One region of the Stenotrophomonas sp. 96582_Sma genome, then DNA from elsewhere that is predicted to be linked to it. Evidence: predicted binding sites of a transcription regulator. Region 1 holds the regulator's gene; the other holds the start of a gene.
What was found. The regulator FliA, encoded in region 1, starts transcription of late flagellar genes. The targets are predictions, from matches to a motif close to TAAAGTTTNNCNNNCNNNGGCCGATAA.
Positions count from the first base shown of each region.

Region 2: the regulator FliA is predicted to act here: its motif matches at 10,601-10,627, upstream of ACZK2R_RS06175 (GGDEF domain-containing protein).

Region 1 is NZ_CM151122.1:2,129,021-2,144,543, reverse strand. Features, by position in the region: gene ACZK2R_RS09940 (putative bifunctional diguanylate cyclase/phosphodiesterase) at 1-782, shown strand, start outside; gene flhB (flagellar biosynthesis protein FlhB) at 901-2,031, shown strand; gene flhA (flagellar biosynthesis protein FlhA) at 2,076-4,136, shown strand; gene flhF (flagellar biosynthesis GTPase FlhF) at 4,282-5,904, shown strand; gene ACZK2R_RS09920 (MinD/ParA family ATP-binding protein) at 5,891-6,778, shown strand; gene ACZK2R_RS09915 (RNA polymerase sigma factor FliA) at 6,775-7,518, shown strand; gene cheY (chemotaxis response regulator CheY) at 7,576-7,968, shown strand; gene ACZK2R_RS09905 (protein phosphatase CheZ) at 7,968-8,573, shown strand; gene ACZK2R_RS09900 (chemotaxis protein CheA) at 8,576-10,408, shown strand; gene ACZK2R_RS09895 (flagellar motor protein) at 10,510-11,250, shown strand; gene motD (flagellar motor protein MotD) at 11,252-12,268, shown strand; gene ACZK2R_RS09885 (ParA family protein) at 12,273-13,055, shown strand; gene ACZK2R_RS09880 (chemotaxis protein CheW) at 13,052-14,254, shown strand; gene ACZK2R_RS09875 (STAS domain-containing protein) at 14,542-14,850, shown strand; gene ACZK2R_RS09870 (response regulator) at 14,847-15,212, shown strand; gene ACZK2R_RS09865 (chemotaxis protein CheA) at 15,258-15,523, shown strand, end outside.
Region 2 is NZ_CM151122.1:1,329,570-1,345,092, reverse strand. Features, by position in the region: gene mfd (transcription-repair coupling factor) at 1-2,351, shown strand, start outside; gene ACZK2R_RS06205 (HD-GYP domain-containing protein) at 2,396-3,013, shown strand; gene ACZK2R_RS06200 (M13 family metallopeptidase) at 3,101-5,194, opposite strand; gene gpmA (2,3-diphosphoglycerate-dependent phosphoglycerate mutase) at 5,403-6,152, opposite strand; gene nfi (deoxyribonuclease V) at 6,247-6,921, shown strand; gene ACZK2R_RS06185 (cation diffusion facilitator family transporter) at 6,960-7,940, opposite strand; gene ACZK2R_RS06180 (TonB-dependent siderophore receptor) at 8,121-10,370, opposite strand; gene ACZK2R_RS06175 (GGDEF domain-containing protein) at 10,660-12,075, shown strand; gene ACZK2R_RS06170 (MFS transporter) at 12,171-13,388, opposite strand; gene ACZK2R_RS06165 (winged helix-turn-helix transcriptional regulator) at 13,466-13,915, shown strand; gene ACZK2R_RS06160 (metallophosphoesterase) at 13,989-15,116, shown strand; gene ACZK2R_RS06155 (response regulator) at 15,251-15,523, shown strand, end outside.

The DNA of each region.
Region 1 (15,523 bases):
TCGGCAGCGAGCAGCTGTTCCTGCACTACCAGCCGAAGATCCAGGTAACCACGCAGAAGGTGGCCGGTGCCGAAGCGCTGATCCGCTGGCGCCATCCCGAGCATGGCCTGATCCCGCCGGACCGCTTCATCCGGCTGGCCGAACGCAGCGGTGCGATCAACGACATCGGGCGCTGGGCGCTGGACCAGGCCTGCCTGCAGCTGCGCCGCTGGCACGATGCCGGCCACGAGGGCTGGTCGATGTCGGTGAACCTGTCGCCGGTGCAGTTCAGTTCGCCGCACCTGCTGCAGGATGTGCGCGAAGTGATCGAACGCTACGACATTGCCCCACGCCACCTGGTGCTGGAGATCACCGAAAGCACGGTCATGCGCGATACCGATGCCAGCCTGCGCCTGCTGCAGGCGCTGTCGGCGCTGGGCGTGGGCATCTCCATCGATGACTTCGGCACCGGCTATTCCAGCCTGCTGTACCTGAAGCGGCTGCCCGCCACCGAGATCAAGATCGACCATGCCTTCGTACGCGATCTGGAGCACAGCGCCGAGGATGTGGTGATCGTCTCGGCGATCGTGGCACTGGGCCACGCGCTCGACATGGACATCGTGGCCGAGGGCGTGGAGACCGCCGCACAGCGCGCCTACCTGGAGCGCCTGGGCTGCGACTTCCTGCAGGGCTACCTGCTCGGCCGCCCGGTCGACGCGGCGCGCTTCATGCAGCTGCACGACCTGCCTCGCCCACGGGTGGAGCTGGCGCAGAGCCCGCCGACGCAGCACCCGCCGGGGTAAATCCAGGCTGCGCTCCCACCTGCACCTGCTCTGGTAGATGCCAACCTTGGTTGGCACATGAACCCATCACGGAACGGTTCTTGCACGCACCCCGGCATCCCCTGCCGCAGTGCCCGTGATGTCCGAGAACGAATCCGCCGGCGAAAAGACCGAACAACCTACCGAAAAACGCCTGCGCGACGCCCGTGAACAGGGCAACCTGCCGCGCTCGCGCGAGCTCGGCACGGCCGCCGTGTTCGGCGCCGGTGTACTGGCGGTGATGGCCATGAGCGGCTCGATCGGCCGTGGTGCAAGCGCCTGGATGAAGCATGCACTCAGCCCAGAGCAGAGCCTGCGGCAGAACCCGAAGGCGCTGTTCGGCCACTTCGGCGACCTGCTGCTGCAGTTCATGCTGGTGATCGCGCCGCTGGTGCTGGTCTGCCTGCTGGCCAGCTTCGTCGCCCCGCTGGTGATGGGCGGCCTGCGCTGGTCGCAGAAGGCGATGATGCCCGACTTCAACCGCATGAACCCGATGAGCGGGCTCAAGCGCCTGTATGGCCCGGAAGCCATCGCCGAGTTCACCAAGTCGTTGTTGCGCGTGGCTTTTGTCGGCGTTGCCGCCGGGCTGGTGGTGTGGACCGGCTTCGACACCCTGCGCGGGCTGATCCACCACCCGCTGGAGACCGCCATCACCGACGGCCTCGGCTTCACCCTGCGCCTGCTGCTGGCCACCGCCGGCGCGATGCTGGTGCTGGCTGCCATCGATGCGCCCTACCAGCGCTGGAACTGGATGCGCAAGCTGAAGATGACCCGTGAAGAGCTGCGCCGGGAAATGAAGGAAAGCGAGGGCAGCCCCGAGGTCAAGGGCCGCATCCGCCAGCTGCAGCAGCAGATGGCCAACCGCCGGATGATGGAGGCGGTGCCCACTGCCGACGTGGTGGTAGTCAACCCCACCCACTACGCGGTGGCCCTGAAGTACGAGGGCGGCGCCATGAACGCCCCCAAAGTGGTCGCCCTGGGTGTGGATGAGACCGCCCTGCGCATCCGTGAAGTGGCCGACGGCAACAAGGTGGCGATCGTCTCCGCCCCGCCTTTGGCACGCGCCTTGTATCGGGAAGGCCAACTCGGAAAGGAAATCCCCGTGAGACTGTATTCGGCCGTCGCCCAGGTCCTGTCCTACGTCTACCAGCTGCGCGCCTGGCGCACTGGCCCGATGCCGGACGCCCCGCACATCCAGGTGGATGAATTCGGCAAGGGAGGCCGCCCGTGAGCGCCCAGCCCTCCACCGGTTTCAACACCCGCCGCGCGCTGGAAATGATCCGCCAGGGCCTTGGCGCACCGCTGATCGTGCTGGCCCTGCTGGCCATGGTCGTGGTGCCGCTGGCCGCGCCGGTGCTCGATGCGCTGTTCACCTTCAACATCGCCATCTCGCTGATGGTGCTGCTGGCGGTGGTCTACGTGAAGCGCCCGCTGGACTTCACGATCTTCCCGATCGTGCTGCTGATCACCACCATGCTGCGGCTGGCGCTGAACGTCGCCTCCACCCGCGTGATCCTGCTGAACGGCCAGAACGGCCATGACGCCGCGGGCAAGGTCATCGCTGCCTTCGGCGAATTCGTGATCGGCGGCAACTACGCGGTCGGCATCGTGGTGTTCGCGATCCTGACCATCATCAACTTCGTGGTCATCACCAAGGGCGCCGGCCGCGTCTCGGAAGTGACCGCGCGCTTCATCCTCGACGCGATGCCCGGCAAGCAGATGGCGATCGACGCCGACCTCAACGCCGGTTTGCTGACGCGTGAAGAAGCCAAGCTGCGCCGCGAGGAAGTCCGCGAGGAAGCCGATTTCTACGGCGCGATGGACGGTGCCAGCAAGTTCATCCGCGGCGATGCCATCGCCGGCATCCTGATCCTGTTCATCAACATGCTCGGCGGCCTGGCCGTAGGCGTGCTGCAGCATGGCATGCCGTTCGGCGATGCCGCTGCCACCTACACCCTGCTGTCGATTGGTGATGGCCTGGTGGCGCAGCTGCCGGCGCTGCTGGTCTCCAGCGCCGTGGCCATGCTGGTCACCCGCGCCTCGCGTTCGCAGGACATGGCCCAGGCCATGACCGGCCAGGTGTTCGGCCAGTACCGCGCGCTGGCGATCACCGCCGGCATCATCGGCGTGGTCGGCCTGGTGCCGGGCATGCCCAACGTCGCTTTCCTGACACTGTCCGCGATCCTCGGCTTCATCGCCTGGAAGGTCTACCGCAAGGGCAAGGCCGCGGCCACCGATCCGGCAGCCGCAGGCAATGACGCTGCCGCGCTCAACGCACTCGGCCGCCCGGCCGCGCCGGCTCCGACTGCCGAACTGAGCTGGGACGAACTGCGCCCGGTCGATCCGCTGGGCCTGGAGGTCGGCTACCGGCTGATTCCGCTGGTGGACAGCAGCCAGGGCGGCGAACTGATGGCACGCATCAAGGGCGTGCGGCGCAAGCTGACCCAGGACGTCGGCTTCCTGATCCCGTCGGTGCACATCCGCGACAACCTGGAACTGCCGGCCAACGGCTACCGCGTGCTGGTGCACGGCGTACCGGTGGCCACCGCCGAGATCCATCCGGACCGCGAGCTGGCACTGGACCCGGGCAGCGCGCTCGGCGCGCTGGAAGGCATCGCCGGCAAGGACCCCGCGTTCGGCCTGGACGCGACCTGGATCCAACCGCACCAGCGTGCCCAGGCCGAAACGCTGGGCTACACCGTGGTCGATCCGGCCACCGTGGTCGCCACCCATCTGTCGCACCTGATCCGCGAACACGCGCCCGAGCTGCTCGGCCACGAGGAAGTGCAGCACCTGCTGGCCAACCTGGCCAAGAGCGCGCCCAAGCTCGTCGAAGATCTGACGCCGAAGGCGCTGCCGCTGTCGGCGGTGGTGCGCGTGTTGCAGAACCTGCTGGTCGAGCGCATTCCAATCCGCCAGCTGCGCAAGATCGCCGAAGCACTGGTCGAACACGCTCCGAACAGCCAGGACCCGGCCGTACTGACCGCCGCGGTGCGCACCGCGCTGGGTCGTTTCATCGTGCAGGAGATCGCCGGAATGTCGGCGGAGCTGCCGGTGTTCACGCTCAACCCACAATTGGAACGTGTCTTGCAGGAGTCCACGCAGGGCAACGGCGCCGCGCTGGAACCCGGACTCGCTGAGCGACTGCACCAGAGCCTGGCCGAATGTGTCAGCAAGCAGGAAGCCCGCAACGAGCCCGCGGTCGTGCTGGTACCTGGCCCGGTGCGTGCCGCGCTGGCCCGCCTGGTCCGCCACAGCGTTCCGTCGCTGTCGGTCCTGGCCTACAGCGAGGTGCCGGAGGACAAGCGCCTGAAGCTGGTCGGAACGATCAGCTGACGCCGCCCTCCGATGCGCCAGAAAACAGACACCACTTTCGAACCAACGCAACAGACAGATACCAAGGGGAACCCGCACCGTGCAGACCACCGACCACCCGAGTTCTCCGACCGCCACCCCGCCGTCTTCGTCCCGTGACCACAGCATGAAAATCAAACGATTCGTCGCCGCCGACATGCGCTCGGCCATGAACCTGGTGCGCAAGGAACATGGTCCTGACGCCGTGATCCTGTCCAACCGCCGGATCGAGGAAGGCATCGAGATCGTCGCCGCCGCCAACTACGACGAGAGCGCCGTGCAGCGTGCACTGGAAGCCTCGCGTCGTGACATCGCTCCGCCGCCGGCGCCGAAGCCGCGCACCGCCGCCGACGCGGTGATCGCCGCGGTCACCCGCCGCCGCAGCAACACCCCGGCACCGGAACCGGTCGCCGCAACCACCTCGGCCGTGGCTGCCCTCGCCCGCGCTGCGGTCGGCGCCACCGGCCGCACCCTGGACAGCGCCGACGAGATCGTGCCGACCCGCGGCAGCACCGGCTTCGCCGCCACCCTGGCACGCGCCGCCGTCAACGAACCGGCGCTGCCGGATCAGCCCTTCGCTCCGTTCGCCGAAGCCATCGTCGCACCGGCGCCCAGCACCGCCGCACCGGCCAACCGCGCCCGCTTCCAGATCGACCCGCCGCACGAGACGCATCACGAATGCGCGGCGTCGGCCGTGCAGCCGCCGCCGCTGCCTACCGCTGCCGTGACCGAAGCGCAACCCGGGATCGTCGCCAGCGAACCGGCACCGGTCGAAGCCAGCGACGAAACCGGCGCTGCCCCCGTGCTGGCCCCAGCCCCGGCACTGACCCTGGTGGCCCAGGACGACGCCGAGATCCGCCAGCTGCGCCAGGAAGTGGCCGGCATGCGCCATGTGATCGAGCGCGAGATGAACCGCTTCACCGACGAGCGCCTGCGCGGCTGCCCGGTGCGCGCCACCGCGCTGGACCTGATGGACGAGTATGGCTTCGATGCCGGCCTGGCCCGCGACGTGGCCATGCAGATCCCGCTGGAGACCGAGGCCCATCGAGGCCGCGGCCTGATGCTGGGGCTGATTTCGCGCAAGCTGCCGATCGCCCCGGTCGACCCGCTGGAAGAAGGTGGTGTGATCGCACTGGTCGGACCGACCGGCGCCGGCAAGACCACCACCATCGCCAAGCTGGCCTCGCGCTTCGCCGAGAAGCACGCGCCGCGTGACGTGGCCCTGGTCACCACCGACACCACCCGCATCGGTGCCCGCGAGCAGCTGTACGGCTACGGCCGCCAGCTCGGCATCGCGGTGCACGAGGCCAACAGCGGCACCGACCTGGACCAGCTGCTGGAACGCCTGAAGGACTACAAGCTGGTGCTGATCGACACCGCCGGCCTGGGCCCGCGCGACCGCGCCCTGGCCGCCCAGCTGCAGTGGCTGCGTGCCGCCCGCCAGGTCCGCACCCTGCTGGTGCTGCCGGCCAACACCAGCTTCGGCGACATGGACGAGGTGGTCCGCCGCTTCGGCGCCGCCAACCTGCAGGGCCTGGTACTGAGCAAGCTGGACGAGACCGGCCGCTTCGGCAACGCCCTGTCGGTGGCCGTGGACCATGCCCTGCCGATCACCTGGGTGACCGATGGCCAGGACGTCCCGGAGGACCTGCACCGGGCCAGTGCAGCCAATCTTGTACTTCGCCTTGAAGATTTGCGCCGCGCGGCCGATATGCCCTGCAACCCGGAGTTGAACCATGCCGTCGCGTGAGTACGCCAAGCTGACCAAGACCTTCCCGCTGTCGGCCACCCGCAGCGAGCCGCTCGGCCCTGTGCGCACCATTGCGGTCACTGGCGGCAAGGGCGGCGTGGGCAAGACGAATGTGTCGGCCAACCTGGCCGTGGCCCTGGCTGGCATGGGCAAGCGCACGCTGCTGCTGGACGCCGACCTCGGCCTGGCCAACATCGACGTGATCCTGGGCCTGAACCCCACCTTTACCCTGGCCGACCTGGTCGCCGGGCGCTGTTCGCTGGACGACGTCATCGTCGAAGGCCCGAACGGCGTACTGGTGGTCCCGGCCGCATCCGGCCGCCGGCACATGGCCGAGCTGGCCCCGGCTGAGCACGTTGGCCTGGTCAACGTGTTCTCCGAGCTGGAGCGCGAGCTGGACATCATGGTGGTGGACACTGCCGCGGGCATCACCGATGGCGTGCTGACCTTCTGCCAGGCCGCACAGGACACCGTGGTGGTGGTCTGTGACGAGCCGGCCTCGATCACCGACGCCTACGCACTGATCAAGGTGCTGTCGCGCGAGCGCGGCGTGGACCGCATCCAGGTGGTGGCCAACATGGTGCGCGACCCGAACGAGGGCCGCGTGCTGTACGAAAAGCTGACCCGCGTCTGCGAGAAGTTCCTTGCCGATGTCTCGCTGAACTACCTCGGCTGCGTGCCGCAGGATGACTGGCTGCGCCTGTCGGTGCAGCGCCAGCAGCCGGTGGTGAAGGCCTATCCGTCCAGCCCGGCGGCGCTGGCGATCACCGAGATCGCGCGCCGTACCGCGCGCTGGCAGGCGCCGACCGAACCGCGTGGCGGCGTCGAGTTCTTCCTCGAACGCATCCTCAAGCAGCGTGGGGTGACGGCATGAAAGGCGCAGCCCAGTACAGGGAAGTGCAGCGCTCGGCGGCAAACGAAGTCATCGCCCAGCATTCGGACCTGGTGCGGCGCATCGCCCACCACCTGGCCGCGCGCCTGCCGGCCAGCGTCGAGGTCGACGACCTGATCCAGGCCGGCATGATGGGCCTGATCGAAGCCTCGCGCAGCTATGACGCCGACCAGGGTGCTTCTTTCGAGACCTACGCCTCGATCCGCATCCGTGGTTCGATGATCGACGAGATCCGCCGTGGTGACTGGGTCCCGCGCTCGGTGCACCGCCGTGCACGTGATGCCGCCGCCACCATCCGCCGCCTGGAACAGAGCAGTGGCCGTGCCGCCAGCGCCACTGAAGTGGCCGCCGCGATGGAGATGCCGCTGCCTGAGTACCTGCGGCTGATGGAAGACGCTGCACGTGGCCAGGTGCTGAGCCTGGAATCGCGCATCGAGGACCAGGGCGAGCTGGACACCGTCGCCCAGGGCGGGCCGACCCCGCAGCAGGTACTGGAGCGCGGTGAGTTCGGTCGCGAGCTGGGCAAGGCCATCGGCCACCTGCCCGAGCGCGAACAACTGGTGCTCTCGCTGTACTACGAGCAGGAACTGAACCTGAAGGAGATCGGCGCGGTGCTCGGCGTGAGCGAGTCGCGGGTCTGCCAGATCCACGGCCAGGCGGTACTGCGCCTGCGTGGCCGGCTGAAGCTGTTCGAGGCTGCCGACGCAGGCCTCGAAGAATGAACATCCCCGAGGCGGCTGCCCCCGGCCGTCCGGAATGAACAACAAAGGAATTCTGCTTTGAACAAGAACATGCGCATCCTGATCGTCGACGACTTCTCGACCATGCGTCGAATCGTCAAGAACCTGCTGGGCGATCTGGGCTTCACCAATACCGCCGAAGCCGAGGACGGGCATGCCGCGCTGTCGCTGCTGCAGAGCCAGCCGTTCGATTTCGTGGTCACCGACTGGAACATGCCGGTGATGACCGGCATCGAGCTGCTCAAGGCCATCCGTGCCGATGCCAAGCTGAAGACCCTGCCGGTGCTGATGGTCACGGCAGAAGCCAAGCGCGAGCAGATCATCGAAGCCGCCCAGAGCGGCGTGAACGGCTACATCATCAAGCCGTTCACCGCGCAGACGCTGGAAGAGAAGCTCGGCAAGATCTTCGAACGCCTGGCGGCCAGCGCCTGATGGATACCACGGTCGACAAGAACGCCCTCGCCCTGCGCCTGCAGGAGGCCCTGGACGCACTCGAGTCCGGTGACGAGGCCGCCTGGCGGCAGCGCATCGATGGGCTGGTCGCGCTGCGCACGCAGCCGATGATGAGCGGCCTCTCGCGGCTGGCCCGCGAGCTGGGGCAGGCGCTGGGCGAACTGCCGACCGTGCCGAGCGAAGCCGGCGAACTGGACGACGCCTGCGCGCGACTGGACCACGTGGTGGCGATGACAGAACAGGCCACGCACCGCACCCTGGACCTGGCCGAGGAATGCCGCAGCCTGACCGAACAGCTGCGCGCCGAAGGCCTGCAGCCGGGCCAGGACGCGCAGCTCGAGCGCATCCGCCACAACCTGACCGAGATCGCCCTGACCCAGAGCTACCAGGACCTGACCGGGCAGATCATCCGTCGCGTGGTCGGCATCGTCCGCCGCGTGCACGAAGGCTTCGGCGCGCTCGGCCTGCCGCCGGAACAGCATCGCACCGACCCGGAACTGGCCGGGCCGGCACTGAAGGGACTGGACCGCCACGCGGTCTCGCAGAACGACGCCGACGACCTGTTGTCGGATCTGGGGCTGTAAGCATGAGCGCGGTATCCGACGACATCACTGCCGATTTCATCATCGAGGCGCAGGAGATCCTGGATCGCCTCGGCGAACAGCTGGTGTCGCTGGAGCAGGCACCGCAGGACAGCGACCAGCTCAACGCGGTGTTCCGCGGCTACCACACGCTCAAGGGCGGCGCCGGCTTCCTCGGCGTCACCGCCATGGTCGAGCTGTGCCATGCCGCTGAAGAGGCGCTGGGCGCCGCACGTGCCGGCCAGGCCGTGCTGCAGGCCCACCACTTCGACGCGGCCCAGCAATCGCTGGACTACCTGCAGTCGATGCTGGACGCGGTTTCCTCCGGCACCGAGCCGGGCTATGCGCCGCCGGACCTGATCGCACAGTTCGACGTGCACGGCGGTGCCGTGGCTGCACCCGCCGCCGCAGCAGCACCCACCGCGGGTGGCAGCGACCTGATCACCGACGACGAATTCGAGGCTCTGCTCGACCAACTGCATGGTGGCAACGCGCCGACCGCGGTCGCGCCAGCGAAGAAGGCCGACGACGGACTGATCAGCGAAGACGAGTTCGAAGCCCTGCTCGACCAGCTGCACGGTGGCGCGGCACCGGGCACCAAGCCTGCGGCCGTGGTGGCACCGGCACCGATCGCAGCGCCGCGCCCGGTCGCCGCACCGGCACCGGTGGCGAAGCCGGCCGCCAAGCCGCTGGCCGAGGCCGAACATACCGTGCGCGTGGACACCAAGCGCCTGGACGCGATCGTCAACCTGATCGGCGAACTGGTGCTGTCACGCAATCGGCTCAAGACCCTGCGTGCACGCCTGCGCGATGAAGAGCTGGACCGGGCCGTGTCCACTCTGGATATCGCCACCGCCCGCCTGCAGTCGGCAGTGATGCGCACCCGCATGCAGCCGGTGGGCAAGGTGTTCTCGCGCTTCCCCAAGGTTGCCCGCGACGTCGCCCGCTCGCTGAAGAAGGAAGTGGACCTGGAACTGATCGGCGCCGAGACCGAGCTCGACCGCAACTTGGTGGAAGCGCTGGCCGACCCGCTGGTGCACCTGGTCCGCAACGCCATCGACCATGGCGTGGAAATGCCCGACCTGCGCGAGGCACAGGGCAAGCCACGGATGGGCCATGTGCGCCTGTCCGCACAGCAGGAAGGCGACTACGTCAGCATCGAGGTGCAGGACGATGGCGCCGGCATCGACCCGGAAAAGCTGCGTGCCAAGGCGCGCGAGAAGGGCCTGATCGATCCGGAAGCCGCCGCGCGCCTGAGCAGCGAGGAGTGCCTGCACCTGGTGTTCCTGCCCGGCTTCTCGACCAAGCAGCAGGTCACCGACATCTCCGGTCGTGGCGTCGGCATGGACGTGGTGCAGTCACGCATCCGCGAACTGAGCGGCCAGATCCAGATCCAGTCGGAACTGGGCCGTGGCAGCCGCTTCCTGATCCGCGTGCCGCTGACCCTGGCGATCCTGCCGACCCTGCTGGTGCAGGCCGGCGAGGACGTCTATGCGCTGCCGCTGGCCCGCGTGATGGAAGTGCTGCACGCGCCGCGCACCTCGCTGGGCTGGTTCGATGGCCGTGCCGTGCTCGACCGCCGCTCGCACACGCTGCCGCTGGTCGATCTGCGCCAGTGGCTGGATGTGACGCCGGCCGCCTCGCCGCTGCTGACCATCGTGGTGCTGCAGGCTGGCGAAGCGCGCTTCGGGCTGGTCGTGGACCAGGTACGCGGGCGTGAGGAAGTGGTCATCAAGCCGCTGCCGAAAGCGCTGCGCGGCCTGCGCGGTTATGCCGGTGCAACCTTGATCGGCGATGGTCGCATGGCGCTGATCCTGGACGTGGACGGGCTGCGATGAACCCCACCGGGCCATGCCCGGCGCCCCGAAAACTGTGACCACCGTCTGTACGCGATCTACCGGTGTCTCAAGTCCCATTCATACACGCCGATACCGGAACCATGGATAGACTCAGCCTCATTGGACTCTTTCTCGCCCTGGCCTCGCTGGTCGGCGGCAGCATCCTCAAGGGCGCCGGCCTGGCGTCGTTGTGGTCGCCTGCGGCGTTCGTGATCGTCATCGTCGGCACCGTCGCCGCGATCCTGCTGCATACCTCGCCGGCGGTGTTCAAGCATGCCTTCAAGATCGTACGCTGGGTCGTGCGCCCGCCGCACAGCGATCGCCGCGAACTGATCCAGCAGATCGTCGAGTGGAGCAACATCGCCCGCCGCCAGGGCCTGCTGGGCCTGGAATCGCAGGTGGAAGCACAGCAGGACCCGTTCCTGCGCAAGGGCCTGCAGCTGCTGGTGGACGGCGTCGAACCCGAATCGATGCGGCACATGCTGGAAATCGAACTGGGCAGCCAGGAACACCAGGACCAGGCCGGTGCCAAGGTCTTCGAAGCGATGGGCATCTATGCACCGACGCTGGGCATCATCGGTGCCGTGCTTGGCCTGATCGCGGTGATGAAGAACCTGGCCGACCCGAGCAAGCTCGGCCACGGCATCGCCGCAGCGTTCACCGCCACCATCTACGGCATCGCCTCGGCCAACCTGCTGTTCCTGCCGGTGGCCGCCAAGCTCAAGAGTGTGATCTCGCACAACACCCGCGACCGCGAAATGGTCATTGAAGGCCTGATCTCGATCGCCCAGGGCGAAAACCCGCGCAACATCGAAACCAACCTCTCCGGCTTCCTGCACTGACATGGCCCGCCGCAAGCACCACGAAGAGCACGCCAACCACGAAGCATGGGCGATCCCCTATGCCGACCTGATGACGCTGCTGCTCGCCTTCTTCGTGGTCATGTACGCGATTTCCTCGGTGAACGAAGGCAAGTACCGGATCATGGCCGACGCGCTGACCGATGCCTTCGGGGGCGCGCCGCGCACGATCAATCCGGTACAGGTCGGCAACAAGCAGGTGCAGGGTGGCGGCTGGGACAGCCCCTCGGTGATCAAGTCCGGCACCAAGATCGGGCCCTCGGCGCCTGCGCCGTCGCACGACCCGACCCTGCTGCCGTCGATGGCCTCGCAGATGCGTATGCCTGTTTCGGTGCACAACCAGGAGCAGATCGCGCGCGCCGAGCGCCAGCTCAACAGCATCGCCGACCGCCTGACCGCCGCGCTCGCGCCGCTGATCGACCGCGGCATGATCAGCGTGCGCCGCACCGAGCTGTGGATCGAAGTCGAGATCAACAGCGACATCCTGTTCCCCACCGGCTCGGCGGCGCTGGACGTGCATGCGCGGCAGACCCTGGCCAGCCTGGCCGAGGTCCTGCGCGACGTACCCAACAGCGTGCGCGTGGAAGGCCACACCGACAACGTACCGATCGCCACCGCCACCTTCCCGTCGAACTGGGAACTGTCGGCCGGGCGCGCGGCCAGCGTGGTGCACCTGTTCGCCGACCAGGGCGTGCAGCCGTCGCGGCTGGCGATGGTCGGCTACGGCCAGTTCCGCCCGCGCGAAGAGAACGACAGCGCGCAGGGCCGCAACCGCAACCGCCGGGTGATGGTCATCATCCTGGCCGACACCTCGCACTCGGTGGACCCGCTCGGTCAGCGCCTGAACGCAGCCACCGGTGCCACCCGGAACACCGATACCGAACAAGCCGCGGCAACTCCGGCTACCGCCCCGACCTACCCCATCGCACCGGTGAAGTTGCCGCCGGTGCCGGCTGGCAGCCGCGTCGGCGCCGCCGTTCCCCCGGCAATGAAGGAGTAAACCGATGCGCATCTGGGCAGTCGCCAACCAGAAGGGCGGAGTCGGCAAGACCACCACCACCCTCGCCCTCGGCCGCGGACTGGCCGTACTTGGCCATCGCGTGCTGCTGATCGACCTCGATCCGCATGCCTCGCTCAGCCGCGCGTTCGGCGTACCGGTGGACCCGCCGCCGGCTGGCGTGCTGGAGCTGTTCGGCGCCCCGCCCGCCGATCTTTCCAGCCTGTGCCATGCAAGCAGCATCCATGGCCTGGACTATGTCTGCGCACAGTCCGCGCTGGCCACGCTGGAACGCCGCAGCGCCAACCAGCCTGGCCTTGGCCTGGCGCTGCAGAATGCGCTTGCGCGCCACCAGGGCCAGCACGACTACATCCTGCTGGACTGCGCGCCCACCCTCGGCCTATTGATGATCAATGCGCTGGCCGCCGCCGATCGCCTGATCATCCCCACCCAGGCCGAGCCGCTGGCCCTGCATGGCCTGGATGGCATGGTCCGCACCGGCGAGATGGTCGAACGCTCGCGCCGCCGCCCGCTGCCGATCTCGATCCTGCCGACCCTGTTCGACCGCCGCACCCGCGCCGGCAACGAGTCGCTGCGCACGATGCAGGATCGTCACGGCACCCGTGTGTGGGAAGACGCGATTCCGATCGACACCCGCATCAGCAACGCCGCCGGCCTGGCCCTGCCGAGCGTTGGTGAGGATTACCCGGGTCGCGGCCTGGCCGCCTATCGCCGCGCGCTGAACTGGATCCTCGGCGAGGATGCCCGTGCTCTGGAGCAGGCCGCATGAACAGCACCGGTGTACTGGACGACTACCTGGACGAACTGCTGGGCGAAGCGATCGCCGCGGCACCACCGGCTGCACCGCCGCCGGCGAGCGACGAAGCGTGCCCAGCAATTGCAGCCGACGCCGAACGCGAGCCGACCTGGGATGACCTGCCGGCCGAGGTGATCTACGAAACCGAGACCGTCGCCGCTGCGCCTGCCGTCGACAACGCCGCACTCGAAGCCGCCTTCGAGGCGGCCGCAACGGCTGAGCGCGAGCCCACTTGGGACGATCTGCCCGCCGAAGTGATCTACGAAACGGAGACTGTTGCTGCTGCCGCGGCAGAGGACGACGCAGCACTGGAGGCCGCCTTCGAGGCCGCCGCAATGCCTGTCGCCGCCCCCGCGCGCGAACCGACCTGGGATGACCTACCTGACGAGGTGATCCACGAAACGGCCACTGCTCCCGCCACCGCCAAGTCCGGCCCGGAACCTACATGGGACGACCTGCCGGACGAAGTGATCTACGAGACCGATCCGGCCGACAGCCATCGACTCGCCCACACCGACAGCCCCGGCCTGGAGGCCGCGTTCGAGGCCGCAGCCGGCGGCGAGGACGTTCCTGCGCCACCAGCGGCCGTGGTCGCAGCACCCGCTCCAGTTGCACGCACCGATGCCGCGCCGCCCCCGCGCGTGGCCGTGGACGCGCCAGCAGGCAACCGCCCGAGCAGCTGGCAGGAGCTGCAGGCACAGGCACATCGGCCCGCCAGCAGCCCGCATCCACAGAACCGACGCGCCGGCGAGCGCACCTCGCGCTGGCTGCGCCTGCGCTGCGGCACCCAGGCCTATGCACTGGAACTGCTGAAAGTGCAGGAAGTGGTGCTGCCAGTGCCGCTGCTGCCCTTGCGCGGCACTGCGCCGGCCATGCTGGGCATCATGAACCTGCGTGGCCAGGTGGTACCGGTGATGGACCTCGGCCTGCACCTGGGCGCCGCAGCCGCCGAAGACGACTCACAGACCCGCATCGTGGTGCTGGAGGAAGACGGCGAGACCATCGGCCTGCGCGTGTCGGCAGTGGAAGATGTCGCCAACCTCACCGATTCGCAGATCGAACCGCCCGATACCGCGCGCATCTGCCAGATCTCCAACGACCTGTTCCGTGGCGTCGCCCGGGTCAGCCAGCGCCCGATGATCCTGCTGGATGCCACCCGGTTGCTGAGTTGAGCGGAAAAAAAGGGGACGGAGGGGATTAAGTCGCAATCGACCAGGCTCTTCCGCAGCCACCCTCGGCAACGGCGACCACGCAGTGGGGACGTAAGGTGTTGATCCAACGGATCAACGCCTTGCGTCCCCGACAGGCACCGCATCGGCGCAAAGCGCCGAGCCAGTTGCGACTTAATCCCCTCCGTCCCCTTTTCAACAGCGACCGCATCGACGCACCGCGTCGATTCCCCTAAAGAACCCCGCCGGGGTGCCGTTATGGATCACGGAACCGTTTGTCCGGAGCAACGATGAGCACTGTCGAACTGGGTGGGGATCTCGGCATCGAGAGCACCACCGAGCTCAAGAACCGCCTCGCCCCGCTGGTGGCGCAGGCAGGCGAGCTGACCCTGGATGCCAGCCAGGTCGCCCGCATCCACACGGCCGCCGTGCAGGTGCTGTGTGCGTTCGTGCAGGCCCGCCGCGAGGCAGGCCTCGGCACCGGCTTCCACGGTTGCACTGCAACCTTCCGTGACGCCGCGCGCCTGCTGGGCGTCACCCAGGCCCTGGGCCTGGACGTAACCCATGACAACCTGAAATCTGTGGAGAACGCTGCATGAGCGCACGTATCTTGGTGGTGGACGATTCGGCGTCAATGCGCCAGATGGTGTCCTTCGCCCTCACCTCGGCCGGTTTTGCCGTCGAAGAAGCTGAAGACGGCGCGGTCGCGCTCGGTCGCGCCAAGGGCCAGCGCTTCAATGCGGTGGTCACCGACGTCAACATGCCGAACATGGACGGCATCGCGCTGATCCGCGAACTGCGCCAGCTGCCGGACTACAAGTTCACGCCGCTGCTGATGCTGACCACCGAATCGGCCGCCGACAAGAAGTCCGAAGGCAAGGCCGCCGGTGCCACCGGCTGGCTGGTCAAGCCGTTCAATCCGGAACAGCTGGTCGCCACCGTGCAGAAAGTGCTGGGCTGATCGCCCGCCACCGCTCCCCTTCTTCGCTTCTGGACCACCACTGCCATGAGCATGGACCTGCAACGCTTCCACGCCACCTTCTTCGAGGAGAGCCGCGAAGGCCTCGACGCGATGGAGGCTGGCCTGCTGGCCCTGGAATCGGGGCAGCAGGACGCGGAGATCATCAATTCGGTGTTCCGCGCCGCCCACTCGATCAAGGGCGGCGCCGGCACCTTCGGCTTCGATGCGATCGCCGGCCTGACCCATGTGCTGGAAACGCTGCTCGATGAGCTGCGTGCCGGCAAGCGGGCGCTGGAAGGCCACGCCGTCGA
Region 2 (15,523 bases), 800 kb from region 1:
GCGAGGCCCCCACTGGCGACGCGCTGAAATCCTTCCTCGGCCATTATCCGGGCCGGGTGCTGATTGCCGCCGATTCGCCCGGGCGTCGCGAGGCGCTGCTGGAAGTGTTGCAGGCCGCCGAGCTGAAGCCGCCGGTGGTGGCCGACTTGCCCAGCTTCCTCGCCGACGATGCGCGCTTCGCGATCGCGGTGGCGCCGCTGGAGGATGGCTTCGCACTGGACGATCCGCGCATCGCGGTGCTGACCGAGCGCCAGCTGTTTCCCGAGCGCGCCGGCAGCACCCGCCGCACGCGCCGTGCCGGCCGCGAGCCGGAAGCGATCATCCGCGACCTCGGTGAACTGACCGAGGGTGCGCCGATCGTGCACGAGGATCATGGCGTCGGCCGCTACCGCGGCCTGATTGCGATGGACGTCGGCGGCATGCCCGGCGAGTTCCTGGAAATCGAATACGCCAAGGGCGACCGCCTGTATGTGCCGGTCGCCCAGCTGCACCTGATCAGCCGCTACTCCGGTGCTTCGGCGGAAACCGCGCCGCTGCATTCGCTGGGCGGCGAACAGTGGAGCAAGGCCAAGCGCAAGGCCGCCGAGAAGGTGCGCGACGTGGCTGCAGAGCTGCTGGAGATCCAGGCCCGCCGCCAGGCCCGTGCTGGCCTGGCGCTGCAGGTAGACCGCGCGATGTACGAACCGTTCGCGGCCGGTTTCCCGTTCGAGGAAACCCCGGACCAGCTGGCCGCGATCGACGCCACCCTGCGCGACCTGGCCAGCAGCCAGCCGATGGACCGCGTGGTCTGCGGCGACGTAGGCTTCGGCAAGACCGAGGTGGCGGTGCGTGCGGCATTCGCCGCCGCCAGTGCCGGCAAGCAGGTGGCCGTGCTGGTGCCGACCACGCTGCTGGCCGAACAGCATTACCGCAACTTCCGCGACCGTTTCGCCGATTACCCGCTGAAGGTCGAGGTGCTGTCGCGCTTCAAGACCACCAAGGAAATCAAGGCCGAGCTGGAAAAGGTCGCCGCCGGCACCATCGACGTCATCGTCGGTACCCATCGCCTGCTGCAGCCGGACGTGAAGTTCAAGGACCTGGGCATGGTCATCGTCGACGAGGAGCAGCGTTTCGGCGTACGCCAGAAGGAAGCGCTGAAGGCGCTGCGCGCCAACGTGCACCTGCTCACACTGACCGCCACGCCGATTCCGCGCACGCTGAACATGGCCATGGCCGGCCTGCGCGACCTGTCGATCATCGCCACGCCGCCGCCGAACCGGCTGGCGGTGCAGACCTTCATCACCCAGTGGGACAATGCGCTGCTGCGCGAAGCCTTCCAGCGCGAGCTGGCGCGTGGTGGCCAGCTGTACTTCCTGCACAACGACGTGGAAAGCATCGGCCGCATGCAGCGCGAGCTGTCCGAGCTGGTGCCGGAGGCGCGCATCGGCATCGCCCACGGGCAGATGCCCGAGCGCGAGCTGGAAAAGGTGATGCTTGATTTCCAGAAGCAGCGCTTCAACGTACTGCTGTCGACCACGATCATCGAATCGGGCATCGACATCCCCAACGCCAACACCATCATCATCAACCGCGCCGACCGCTTCGGCCTGGCCCAGCTGCACCAGCTGCGTGGCCGCGTCGGTCGTTCGCACCACCGCGCCTACGCCTACCTGGTGGCGCCCGACCGCCGCTCGATCACCCCGGATGCGGAAAAGCGCCTGGAAGCGATCGCGTCGATGGACGAGCTCGGTGCCGGCTTCACCCTGGCCACGCACGATCTGGAAATCCGCGGTGCCGGTGAACTGCTGGGCGAGGACCAGAGCGGGCAGATGGCCGAGGTCGGCTTCAGCCTCTACACCGAGCTGCTGGAGCGCGCGGTGCGCAGCATCAAGCAGGGCAAACTGCCCGACCTGGATGCCGGCGAGGAAGTGCGCGGTGCCGAGGTCGAGCTGCATGTGCCGGCGCTGATTCCGGAAGACTACCTGCCGGACGTGCATACCCGCCTGACCCTGTACAAGCGTATTTCCAGCGCGCGCGACAGCGATGCGCTGCGCGAACTGCAGGTGGAGATGATCGATCGCTTCGGCCTGCTGCCGGATGCGGCCAAGCACCTGTTCGCCATCGCCGAGCTGAAGCTGAAGGCCAATACGCTGGGCATCCGCAAGCTGGACCTGGGCGAAAACGGTGGCCGCATCGTGTTCGAGTCCAAGCCGAACATCGATCCGATGGCGGTGATCCAGCTGATCCAGAAACAACCCAATCTCTACGCCATGGAAGGGCCTGACAAGCTGCGCATCAAGCACCCGCTGCCGTTGCCGGAAGACCGCTTCAATGCGGCCCGCGCCCTTCTGACCACCCTCGCCCCGGGTTGATCGCCCCCGAATACCCCGCACCGGTCCCCACCCGGTGCGGGCGGATGACCATGTTTCCTGACGCCGTACCCGCCCCCGACCTGCTGCACGCGCAGGCCTGCCTGATCGATGCCCTCTCGATGTCGCTGCAGATGCGCGACGCCTACACCCGCCACCACTGCGATCGCGTCGGACTGCTCGCGCAGCGCCTGGCCGCACGCTGCGATCTCGACGATGAAGCCTGCGCGCAGATCGGCCTGGCCGCCCGTTTCCACGACATCGGCAAGATCGGCATTCCCGACGATGTGCTGCTGGCCCCGCGCCGGCATACCGACGAGGAGCGCGCGATCATGCGCGAGCATCCGGTGCGTGGCGAGCACATTTTCATGGCCACCGGCCGCAGCGATGCCGTACCGGTGGCACGGCTGATCCGCACCCATCACGAGGCCTTCGATGGCAGTGGCTATCCCGATGGCCTGCGCGGCGAAGACATTCCACTCGGTGCACGCATCGTCACCATCGCCGATGCCTACGACGCGATGACCAGCGTGCGTCCCTACCGCACCGCGATGGAGCACGAAAAGGTGCTGCGGATCATTGACGAGCAATCCGGCGGCCTGATCGATCCCTACGTGCTGCAGCGCTTCCATCGCATGCTGGCGCAGGAGCCGGCGCTGGCCTGAGACGGGCATGGCCCGGCGCTACCGATCAGACAAACAAAAGGCCCGGCGTTCGCCGGGCCTTCTGCATCACGCATCACCTGCGATCGGTTACCAGATCACCACGCGCTTGTCGTCGGCACGCACCATCGCGTCGCCGGCCTTGCACTGGAACGCAGCGGCATACGACGGCATGTTCGACGGCGCGCCGTTGGCACGGAAGTTGGCCGGCGCGTGCGGGTCGGTGTTCAGGCGGACGCGCAGCTCACCGTCGGTGAAGTTGCGGCGCCACACGGTAGCCCAGTTCATGAAGAAGCGCTGGTCCTGGCTGTGACCATCGACTTCGACATTCGCCTTCGGATCTTCCTTCAGCGCCATCTGCAACGCGTCGTAGGCCACGGTCAAGCCGCCCAGGTCGCCGATGTTCTCGCCCAGGGTCAGCTTGCCCTTCACGAACACGCCCGGCACCGATTCATAGCCATCGAACTGCGCGACCAGCTGGTCGGTACGTTCGGTGAAGGCCTTGCGGTCGGCGTCGGTCCACCAGTTGTCGAAGTTGCCGTTGGCAGCGAACTGGCTGCCCGAGTCGTCGTAGCCGTGCATCATCTCGTGGCCGATGACCGCACCGATGCCGCCGTAGTTCAGCGCCGGATCGGCCTTGGCGTCGAAGAACGGTGCCTGCAGGATCGCCGCCGGGAACACGATCTCGTTCTTGGTGGCGTTGTAGTAGGCATTGACGGTCTGCGGGGTCATGCCCCACTCGGTCTTGTCCACCGGCTTGCCGATCTTGTCCAGCATGTAGCGGTAATTGAACGCACGCGCCGCCTGCATGTTGCCCAGGTAGCTGTCGCCGTTGGTCTGCAGGCCCGCCCAGTCACGCCACTTGTCCGGGTAACCGATCTTCGGGGTGAAGCTGGCCCACTTCTCCAGGGCCTTCTTCTTGGTTTCTTCGCCCATCCACGGCAGCTGCTCCAGGCGCGCCTTCAGCGCCTGCGACAGGTTTTCCACCAGGTGCTGCATGGCCACCTTGGATTCGGCTGGGAACACGGCGTCGACGTACAGCTGGCCCAGGGCTTCGCCCATGCCACCGTTGACCGACTCCAGCACACGCTTCCAGCGCGGCTGCATTTCCTTCTGGCCACGCAGGGTGGTGCCGTAGAAATCGAAGTTGGCCTTCTCGAACTGGCTGCTCAGGTACGGCGAGGCGTCGTCGATGGTGTGGAAGCGCAGGTAGGCCTGCCAGGTGCTGGGCATGGTATCGGCCAGCATCTTGTCCATTTCACTGAAGAAGCCCGGCTGGGCCAGCGAGAACTTCTGCGCGGCCGGCACCTTCAGGGTGTCGAACAGCGCGGTCCAGCTGAAGTTCGGGGTCAGCTTGTCGGCGTCGGCGGCGCTGAGCGGGTTGTAGCGCTTGGCCGGGTCACGCATTTCGATGCGCGACATCGAGGCCTTGGCCAGGCGGGTTTCAAAGGCCATCACGGCCTTGGCCTGCTCGGCGGCCCGTGCCGCGTCCACGCCGGACAGGGTCAGCACCTGTGCGATGTAGGCCACGTAGGCATCGCGGATCTTGGCCTGCGCATCGTCGAAGTAGTAGCCCTTCTCCGGCAGGCCCAGGCCGCCCTGGCCGACGTAGGCGATGACGTTGGCCGAATCCTTGTAGTCGGCATTGGCGAACAGCGAGAACAGCACGCCCTTGCCCTCGGCCTGGCTGTCGCGCAGGTACTGGGTGATGGCGGCGGTGTCGTTCAGCGCGGTGATCTTGTCCAGCTGCGGCTGCAGCGGCGCCAGGCCGGCGGCTTCAATCTTGGCCTCGTCGTTACCGGTCTTCCAGATGTCACCGATCTTGGCTTCCACCGAGCCGGCCTTGGCCTGGCTGGCGGCGGCCTGCTGCACCAGCGTGTGCTGCACTTCCAGCGAACGCTCGCGCAGGATCTCGAAGCTGCCCCAGGTGGTCTGGTCGCCCGGCACCGGGTTGGCCTTCAGCCACTTGCTGTTGACGAAGCCATTGAGGTCGGTACAGGCCGAAATGGCCGGATCCAGGTCGGCGCTGTTGAGCGAGATCAGCGGCGTCTTGATCTGCGACAGGTCGAAGGCCGGCTTGGCGTCGGCGCTGGCCGCCGGCGCGGTTTCATTCTTGCCACAGGCCGCCAGCGAGGCAGCGATGGCGATGGTCAGGCCCAGCGGGACCAGGTTGCGGACGTTCATGAGGCTCTCCTGCAGGTAATTTCACAGGGTAGCCGGGGGGGCCTGCGGTGGGACCGGCCAAAGGTCACAGGACGCGCTTATGTAGAGTCGAGCCATGCTCGACTGCTCTCCGTTCCGGGTTTATTGTCCTTGCGGCAAGAGGCCAACAGCAGTCGAGCATGGCTCGACTCTACAAAAAGCGAAGGCCGGCTTGCGCCGGCCTTCTGTTTTATTTCGCCTTGCCCTGGTTGGCCACGGCTTCAGCGGCCTTGCGCGCTGCTTCCGGGTCGCCCAGGTAGCGGAACGACTTCACCGTCAGGTCGTCGTTCAGTTCGAACAGCAGCGGGATGCCGGTCGGGATGTTCAGCTCGAGGATTTCCTCGCGCGAGACGTTGTTGAGGTACTTGTACAGCGCGCGCAGCGAATTGCCGTGGGCGGTGACCAGCACGGTCTTGCCGTCCTTCAGCTGCGGCGCGATGGCGTCGTGCCAGTACGGCAGCACGCGGTCCAGCGTGGTGGCCAGCGATTCGGTGCCCGGCAGTGCGTTGCGGTCCAGGCCAGCGTAGCGGCGGTCATGGATCGGGTGGCCCGGATCTTCCAGGTCCATCGCCGGCGGCGGGATATCGTACGAACGACGCCACACCTTGACCTGGTCCTCGCCGTGCTTGGCGGCGGTCTCGGCCTTGTCCAGGCCCTGCAGGCCGCCGTAATGGCGTTCGTTGAGGCGCCAGGACTTGTTCACCGGCAGCCAGTCCTGTTCCAGCTCGGCCAGTGCACCCTGCAGGGTGTGGATGGCACGCTTGAGTACGGAAGTGTGGGCAACGTCGAACTGCAGGCCTTCCTCGCGCATCAGGCGACCCGCGGCAGCCGCTTCCCGGCGCCCCTGCTCGGTCAGGTCGACATCGACCCAGCCGGTGAAGCGGTTGTCCAGGTTCCACTGGCTCTGGCCATGGCGCAACAGTACGAGTTTACGGGTCACTGCAGGGTCTCCAACGCGAGGAAAGGCAGGCCGCCATTGTAGCCCCGGGCGCCGCTCACCGGGCCGTGGCACCGCGCATGCGATGCTGTGACCAATGAATACGGTGATCGACCCCGGGCGCTGGGAAGGCAGCGTCGCCGCGGCACGCAAGCAGCAGATCCAGCTGGCTGGCCGCGTGGAGCGCCAGGACCGCCTGCCACGCAACGTGCGCTGGCTGGCCGGGCTGGATGTCGGCTTCGAGGACGATGGCGCCATCACCCGCGCCGCGGCGGTACTGCTGGACGCAGAGACGCTGCAGCCCGTGGCGCAGGAGATCGCGCGCATCCCCACGGTGATGCCCTATATCCCCGGACTGCTCAGCTTCCGCGAGCTGCCGGCACTGCTGGCCGCGCTGGCGCTGCTGCCGCATACGCCGGACCTGGTGTTCGTCGATGGCCATGGCATCAGCCACCCGCGACGATTGGGCGTGGCCGCGCATCTGGGCGTGGTCACCGACCTGCCGAGCATCGGCGTGGCCAAGTCGAAGCTGGTGGGCAGGTTCGTCGAACCGGGCGCCGAGGCCGGTGCGCATACGCCGCTGCTGGATGGCGATGAACAGTTGGGCTGGGTGCTGCGCAGCAAGATTCGCTGCAAGCCGCTGTTCGTGGCCGGTGGCCATCGGGTCAGTGCGGATACCGCGCTGGACTGGGTACAGCGCACCCTGCGCGGGTACCGGCTGCCGGAACCGACCCGGCTGGCGGATCGGCTGGCCTCGCGACGGGACGAATGACCGCACCGGGCATCACCCGGCGCGGTCGCCATCCTCGTTCAGCGATGCACGTGGCCGCGGTGGCCCTGCGCGTCCTCGCCGTGGTCATGGCCTTCATGGCCCTCGTGCTCGCCGGCCTTGGCCGGCGCCGGCTCACCACAGGCTTCGCCGCAGTGGTCCGCTTCGATCTGCAGTGTCACGTGCTCGATGCCGAAGTCATCGTGCAGGCGCCCGCCCAGATCACGACGCAGCGCATCGGCATCGGTGCCGTCGCGCATCACGATGTGCGCGGTCAGCGCCGGGGTGCTGGAGGCCAGCGCCCACACATGCAGGTCATGCACGTCCAGTACCGCAGCGTGGCCGGACAGGCTGTTGCGCACCTTGGCCACGTCCATGCCCTTGGGCACGCCTTCCAGCAGCACGTTGATCGCCTCGCGCATCAGCACATAGGTGCGCGGCAACACCCACAGGCCGATCAGCACCGCCAGGATCGGATCGATCGGCTTCCAGCCGGTCCACTTGATCAACAGCGCGCCAGCAATCACGGCCACCGAGCCGAGCATGTCTGCCCACACTTCCAGGTAGGCGCCCTTCACGTTGAGGCTCTCGCCGCTGCCGGCCTGCAGCAGGCGCATCGAGATCAGATTGATGACCAGGCCCGCCGCGGCAATCACCAGCATGCCCGACGAGGCAATCTCCTGCGGCTCGCGGAAACGTCCAATGGCCTCCCACAGGATATAGCCGGCAACCACGAACAGCATCGCGCCGTTGATCATCGCGCCCAGCGCTTCCAGGCGCGCATAGCCGTAGGTGCGGCGCGCGTCCGGCGGGCGCCGGCTCAGCCGCACCGCGACCAGTGCGATCATCAGCGCCAGCGCATCGGTGGCCATGTGCGCTGCGTCTGACAGCAGTGCCAGGCTGTTGGTCCAGAACGCGCCCACCACCTCGACGACGAGGAAGGTGGAGGTCAGGCCGAGTGCCCACCACAAGGGTTTCTCGTGGCGGATCTCGGATGGCAGGTGATCGTGGTCGTGGCCCATGGCAACAGCTCCTTTGCGATGGGAGGCAGGCTACGCCGGAGGGCGTTGGGAAACTATCACGGTGTTTATAACATTGCAGGCCACGCGGTCCCTCACCGGGCATGGCCCGGTGCTACCGGAGCGCGGCCGGCAACGCCAGGCCACGCCTGGCGAACGCAGCGGACCGACGTCCGCCTGCGGTCAGAACCCGAAGCGCAGGCTGGCCCAGTACGCGCGGCCCGGCTCGTTGTAGGTCGCCGCGCCGGCATCGCTGCTGTTGGCCTCGCGGAACAGGCGCTTGTCGGCCAGGTTGTTGACGCCGAAACCGAAGCTGACCGTCTCGGTCACCTTGTAGCGCGCGCTCACGCCCCAGATGTTGTACGCACCACGGTCCTGCAGCGCGATCGACGGATCGCAGGTGCCGGTGCAGCGCGGATCATTGTTGATGTTGGTGGTGGCCGGCTTCTGCTTGCCGTAGAAGGTGCCGGTCAGCAGCAGCGACAACTTGTCGGTGGCCTGCCAGTCCAGCATCGTGTTGACGGTGTACTTCGGAATCACCGACAGCGGCTGGCCGGTGCTCTTGTTCTCGTTCTCCACCATGTAGGTGAAGTTGTTGCTCCACTTCAGGCGGTTGCCCTGCTCGCCCAGCAGCGGGACCACCAGGTTGCCTTCCAGACCCTGCACGATCGCCTTGGGTGCGTTCTCCCAGCGGAAGATGCGGCCCTTGGTGTCGGCGGTCAGCCCGATCTGGTTGTACCCGGCCTGGATCTTGTCCTTGTAGTCGTTGTGGAAGTAGGTCAACGACGCTTGCCAGCCGCTCTGCGGTGCCCACTCGATACCCAGTTCCTTGTTCAGGCTGGTTTCCGCCTTCAGGTCCGAGTTGCCGCGCATGTAGCAGCCGGCGCCCAGGCTCGGCAGTGCATTCGGGCAGCCATTGCCCCGGGTGTAATACAGATAGTCCGGATTCGACTGGTACAGGTTCGGCGCCTTGAATGCACGGGCGATACCGCCCTTCACCACCCAGTCGCGGTTGATGCGGAACTGCGCGTTGAGGCTGGGGCTGGTGTTGTTGCCGAACTGACTGTGGTGGTCGAAGCGCAGGCCCGGGGTGACGATCCAGCGCTCGCCCAGGTAGATGTTGTCTTCCACGAACACGGCGGTGGTCTGCGCGTCGGACTTGCCGCGTGCGCGATCGGCCGACAGCCCCGGGATGCCGCCGCCGCTGCTGCTGGACTGGCTCATCGAGTACGGGTCGGTCAGGCGGCTGTCCAGGTATTCAAAGCCCAGCGTCCAGATGTTCTCGGCACCACCCAGCGTGGTCGGGAAACTGACTTCGCCGTCCAGCTGGTAGTTGCGCAGGCGCGAGGTCGACCAGTCGGTGCCGTTGAAGCTGCCCTCCGGGCCACCGGCCAGGCCTTCGTTGATGCGCGAGTTGTTCACCGCCTCCACTGCAGCCGTTACCCGCGAGGTCACATCACCCCAGCGGCCGCGATGGGTGATCGCGCCGGTGTTGCGGTACATGCGGTTGGTCTCGGCCTGCTGCTCGGCCAACGCCCCCAGATCGATCGGTGTCGAGGTACCGGTGGTGCTGACCGCGCGGTCGCCAGCATAGATGTTGCCCTGGCGACTGGTGCCGGCTTCGAATTCGACCACCTGGTTGGCGGTCACGTCCCAGCGCAGCAGCGCGTTGACATCGCGGTTCTTGACGCCCTCGCGACCGGCCGGCGGCACCGCGTTCGGATTCGTCGCGAAGTCACGATTGAGTTCCAGCGAATCGGCGTCGGTCTTGTTGAGATTGCCGTACAGGCGGAACGACAGGGTGTCGGTCATCGGCCCGCTCAGCTGCAGGCCGACGCGCTCGCTGCCGCCTTCGGCGCTGTGCTCGGGCACCAGGCCATACAGGTCGACCGCGCCGGTCAGGTCGCCGGTCGGGCGCTTGGTGATGATGTTGACCACGCCACCGGAAGCACCCGAGCCATAACGTGCCGCTGCAGGGCCACGCAGCACTTCGATGCGCTCGATCATTTCCGCCGGCACCCAGTTGGTATCGCCGCGGGTATTGCGCTCACCGCTGCGGCCCATGCGCACGGCATCACGCGCACCGATGCGCTTGCCGTCGACCAGGATCAGGGTGTTTTCCGGGCCCATGCCACGCAGATCGATCTGGCGGTTGTTGCCGTACTGGCCCGAGGCACTGTTGCCGGTCAGGTTGACGCCGGGCATGGTGCGCAGCAGCTCGGCGATGTCGTTGGCCGGCGGGCGCCTGGCGATGTCCTCTGCGGTGATGGTCGAGGTACCCAGGGCCTGGCGCGCGATCTGCGAGGCGGTGACGTGCACCGTGTCGATATCGGTGGCGTCGGTTTCGGCGTGGGCGGTCAGGGCGCTGCCGGCCAGCAGGGCGGCAACGGCAAGCGCCAGCGGGCGCGGCGAAAGGACAACGGCAGGGGACATGATCAGGACCTTCTGGCAGGGCTACGGGGCCTCTGGCAAAGGGCTTGAGGCAACGACGAGGGGGAGGCGGAGCAGTCCTGCAGCAGGCACCTGCAGCCCGTTCCGTGCGCGCATTCTCCCATCAATGCGATTGATTCTCAAATGCGTTCACTCATTGCCGCAGCGGCGCCGATGTGGTTTGCGCACCGTGCAACCCTGCACCGCGCGTAAACTGGCCGGCTAACCCGCCATCAACCGTATGCCGCCGCGGCCGATACCCGTGGTTTGCCGTACGCAGTCAGAGATCGACGTGGAACCACCCCAATTGGACGATGCCAGCCAGCCGCTGGCCGAGGCCTGGCAGCAGTGTCTGCTGCAGGCCGGCCCTGCCGCCACCGCGCTGCTCACGGCCGCTGCTACCGATGCCCCACCCGCGCTGGCCCAGCGCTTTTACGAAGTACTGCTGCAGGACACCCGTGCGCGCCGTTTCCTGTCCCACGACCAGGTCAAGCAGCGCCTGCAGCCGGCCATGCAGCGCTGGCTGGCGCAGCTGCTGACCACTGATGCCAGCGGCATCGCCAACACCGTGGCCTCGCAGCGGATCATCGGCGACGTGCACGCCCGCGTCGGCATTCCGGTCGACCTGGTTACCCGCGGTGCGCGTGTGCTCAAGCACGAACTGTTCGTGCGCCTGCGCGACGATGCACCGGACAGCGACACCGCATTTGCCGCCATCGACTGCCTCAGCGCGATCATGGATATCGCCATGGAAGGCATGACCCTGGCCTACACCCACGCGCGCGAGCGCTCCACCCGTGCCGACGCCGCCTACCGGCTGTTCTCGCTGGTACAGAACGTCGGTACCGAACGCGAGCGCCAGCGCGCACTGCTGCTGGACTGGGAAAACGCCCTGCTCTACGCGTTGGCCGGCCACGTGCAGGCCAGCGACAACGCCAGCCTGGCTACCTCGGAGTTCGGCCTGTGGTTCACCCACAAGGGCATCCCCAGCTTCGGCGAAAGCAGCGAAACGCAGCAGGTGGGCCAGTTGATGGCCCGCATTGATGGCCACCTGCAGCGCGCGAGCGGCGATGCTCCGGCGCAGCGACTGGCGGTGCTGCCGGCCATCCGCGAGGACCTGGCCGCCATCCGCACCCTGATGACACTGCTGTTCGAGCGCATCGGCGAACTGGATGCCGGCAGCGACGCGCTGACCAACCTGCTCAACCGTCGCTTCCTGCCCACCGTGCTGCGCCGGGAAATCGAGCTGGCCACACGCAACCGCACACCATTCTCGCTGCTGCTGCTCGACCTGGATCACTTCAAGGCAATCAACGACGGCCACGGCCACGATGCCGGCGACCGCGCGTTGCAGCACGTCGCCGGCCTGCTCGGCCAGCTCACGCGCGGCAGCGACTACCTGTTCCGCTATGGCGGCGAAGAATTCGTGGTGGTACTGGTGGCTGCCAGCGAATCGCAGGCGACCGTGATCGCCGAGAGCCTGCGGCGGCAGATCGCACAGTCGCCGGTGGCACTGGCCAACGGCCAGGTGCTGGCACTGACCGCCAGCATCGGCGTGGCCGGCCACGACGGCCATCCGGACTACGAGCGGCTGATGGCCCGTGCCGACGCGGCAATGTACGAGGCCAAGCGCAGCGGCCGCAACCGCGTGGTGGTGGCCAGTGCGGACCTGCAGGAAGCGCCGGGACGGCGCGCACTGCAGCGATGACGGCAGGACAGGTAGAGTCGACCGCGGGTCGACTATCGCGCGCACCGCGGGGTTTTTCGCACGCAGGGCGAAGAGCAGTCGACTGACAGTCGACTCTACTGACAGCCGGCACTACCGATACGGCCGCCGGCCGCTGCTTTCACCGCCACCACCCACCACGCTGCCCACCAGAGCAGTGCCAGCAACGCGATGACCGCCCCCAACAGGCATACCGCCGGCCAGCCATGGCGCGCCTGCATCCACGGCCCGGCCGCTGCACCGGCACCACTGCCCACCGCATAGAACAGCATGTACAAAGCCACCAGGCGTCCATGCTGTTCAGCCGGCGCGCGCAGCAGCAATGCCTGGTTAGATACGTGCAGTGCCTGCCCACCCAGGTCGAGCACAATCACGCCCAACAGCAGCAACGACAGCGACTGCGGCAGGCCCAGCAAGGGCCACCACGCAACCAGCATCAACAACAGCGCACCGACGCTGACCGGATGCGCGAAACCACGGTCCATCCAGTGCCCTACCCGCGCCGCCAGCAGCGCACCGATCACCCCGGCCAGGCCCAGTGCACCGATGGCGGCGGTCGACCAATGCAGCGGTGGCGCCGAGAGCGGCAAGGGTGCCGCCGCCCAGAACACATTGAGGCCGGCAAACAGCAGCAGTGCCAGCGGCCCACGCTCGCGCAGCGTTCGATCGCGGCGCAGCATGGCCAGCATCGAGCCCAGCAGCTCGCGCCAGCGTGGGGGAACCGACGGCACCGGTACTGGGGGCAGGCGCCGCCACAGCAGCGCCGCCAACCCCGCCATCACCATTGCTGACAACAGGTAGACCATCTGCCAGCCAAAGGCCGCCGCCACCGTACCGGACACCACGCGCGCCAGCAGCAGGCCGATGAACACGCCGCCCTGCACCACACCGACCACGCGACCGCGCTGCTCGGGCGGTGCCAGCATGGCGGTATAGGCGATCAGGCCCTGGGTCAGCGCCGTGCCCAGCAAGCCGGCCAGCAGCATGCCCGACAACAGCCAGCCCGCCGTGCGTGACGCTGCCAGCCACAGCAGCGCCAGCACCAATGCGATCAACTGCAGCCGCAGCAGGCGTCGCCGGTCACCACGGTCCGCCAGCGGCAGCAGGCCAAGCAACGCCAGCACGCTACCGGCCTGGGTAGCAGCCAGCACCGCGCCAGCCATGGCCCGGTCCAGCGCAAAGGCGCGTGCAAGCTGATCCAGCAGCGGCTGCGCGTAATAGACGTTGGCAACGCTGGCACCTGCGGCAACCGCGAGCAGGACCAGCAGCGGGCGGGGAAGTGATATGGCACTCATGATGTGGTTGCAATTTGAAACTTGATGCAGGCTACTGCCATTGGTTTTAAACTGCAACCACATCAGAGAGGTCCACCATGCACACCGACAGCCCCTGCCCCGTCGCCCGCAGCGCCGATCTGCTCGGTGACCGTTGGGCGCTGCTGGTCATCCGTGATGCCTTCGATGGCGTCACCCGTTTCGGTGATTTCCAGCGCAGCCTCGGCGCGGCGCGCAACATCCTCAGCGACCGCCTGCGCCGGCTGGTAGAGGCCGGCGTCCTGCAGCTGCAGCCGGCCTCCGATGGATCGGCCTACCAGGAATACGTGCTCACCGCCGCTGGCCAGGAACTGTTCCCGCTGCTGGTCGCGCTGCGCCAATGGGGTGAACGCCATCGCTTCGAGGCCGGTGAAGCCCATTCACAGCTGATCGAATCGGCGACACGGCGGCCACTGCCCTACATGCAGCCGCGCGGGCGCGACGGCCAGCCACTTCAGCCCAGCGCCACCCGCGTGCGCAAGCTCAGGGACGACGGGCGCGACACCTGATCCGCCCATTCGCGCACACCGACGAACATCCGCGCCGGTTAGCATCAGACCTTTCCGCCACTGGATGCCGCCGATGTCGCGCGATCGCCCTTCCCTGCTGACCGCCCTGCTGTTGCCGCTGCTGGCCTGCGCCACAGCAACCACGCAGGCCCGCGAGGTTGCCGCGCCCGCCGACCACGTGCAGGCCGATGGCCCCTATGTGTTCCGCCAGGGCGACCAGCTGCAGGCCAAGTGGATCTGCGACGACAAGGTCGAGTCGCACACGCTTGCCACGCAGGCCGCAGGTACCGACATCGCCCCGCGCTGCGGCTACGAGCACTCGGTGCACGTGGCTGCCCCGAATGCGCCTTCGGTTTCCGTGCTGCCGGCCGTGCCGCGCATCGTTGCGCTGTCCGACATCCATGGCCAGTACGGGCTGCTGGTGCGCCTGCTGCGCGCCCACCAGGTCATCGATGCCCAGGATCGCTGGGCGCTGGGCAAGGACACGCTGGTCATCGCCGGCGATGTGTTCGACCGCGGCCCGCAGGTGACCGAGGCCTTCTGGCTGCTGTATGGCCTGCAGCTGCAGGCGGCCGCCGCCGGCGGCGCGGTGCACTTCGTGCTCGGCAACCACGAAACCATGGTGCTGTACGACGACCTGCGCTACGTCAACCCGAAGTACCTGCGCAGCGCGCAGCTGCTCGGCCGCAGCTACCCGCAGCTGTACGGTGCCGATTCGGTGATCGGGCAGTGGCTGCGCACCCGCCCGGTGCTGCTGAAGATCGGCGACACCCTGTTCCTGCACGGCGGCATTTCGCCCGAGGCAGTGCAGCTGGCGCTGGACCCGGCGCGCACCAATGCGGCCTACCAGGCGTCGCTGGGGCTGCCCAAGGCCGAAGTAAAGGCCGACCCGGCCACCGCACCGCTGTATGACGGCAAGACCAGCCCGATCTGGTACCGCGGCTACTTCGATGGCCGCCTCGACACCGCGGGGGTGCAGACCGTACTCGACCGCCTGCAGCTCAAACGCATCGTGGTCGGCCACACCTCGATGCCACACGTCAGCAGCTTCCATGGCGACCGCGTGATCGCCATCGACAGCAGCATCAAGAACGGCGAGAACGGCGAACTGCTGTTCATCGAAAATGGCAGGCTCAGCCGTGGCCTGCTGGATGGCTCGCGGGTGCCGTTGGCGCCGGGTGAGCCGGGCCTGCAGGACTGAATGAAGGGACAGCGCGACGGCACCGGGCGGCGGCGGCGCGCTCCACCTTCACCCGGTTTGCGGCTACCCTCGGCAGCCGAGAGAGGCCCACCCCGTCCATCCGGTGGGCCTGACCGTTACAGGAGCCCCCGCGCATGCGCGTTCTGATTGCTGAAGACGACCCGGATATCGCCTCCGGCCTGTGCGCCTCGCTGCGCCGGCAGGGGCACGTGGTTGACCACGTCGACAACGGCGCGCACGCCGACGCGGCACTGGGCTCGACCCAGTACGCATTGCTGGTGCTGGACCTGGGCCTGCCTCAGCTGGATGGCCGCGATGTGCTGCAGCGCCTGCGTCAGCGCGGCGATGGCCTGGCGGTGCTGGTGGTGACCGCCCGCGATGGCCTGGCCGAACGCGTGCGCGTGCTC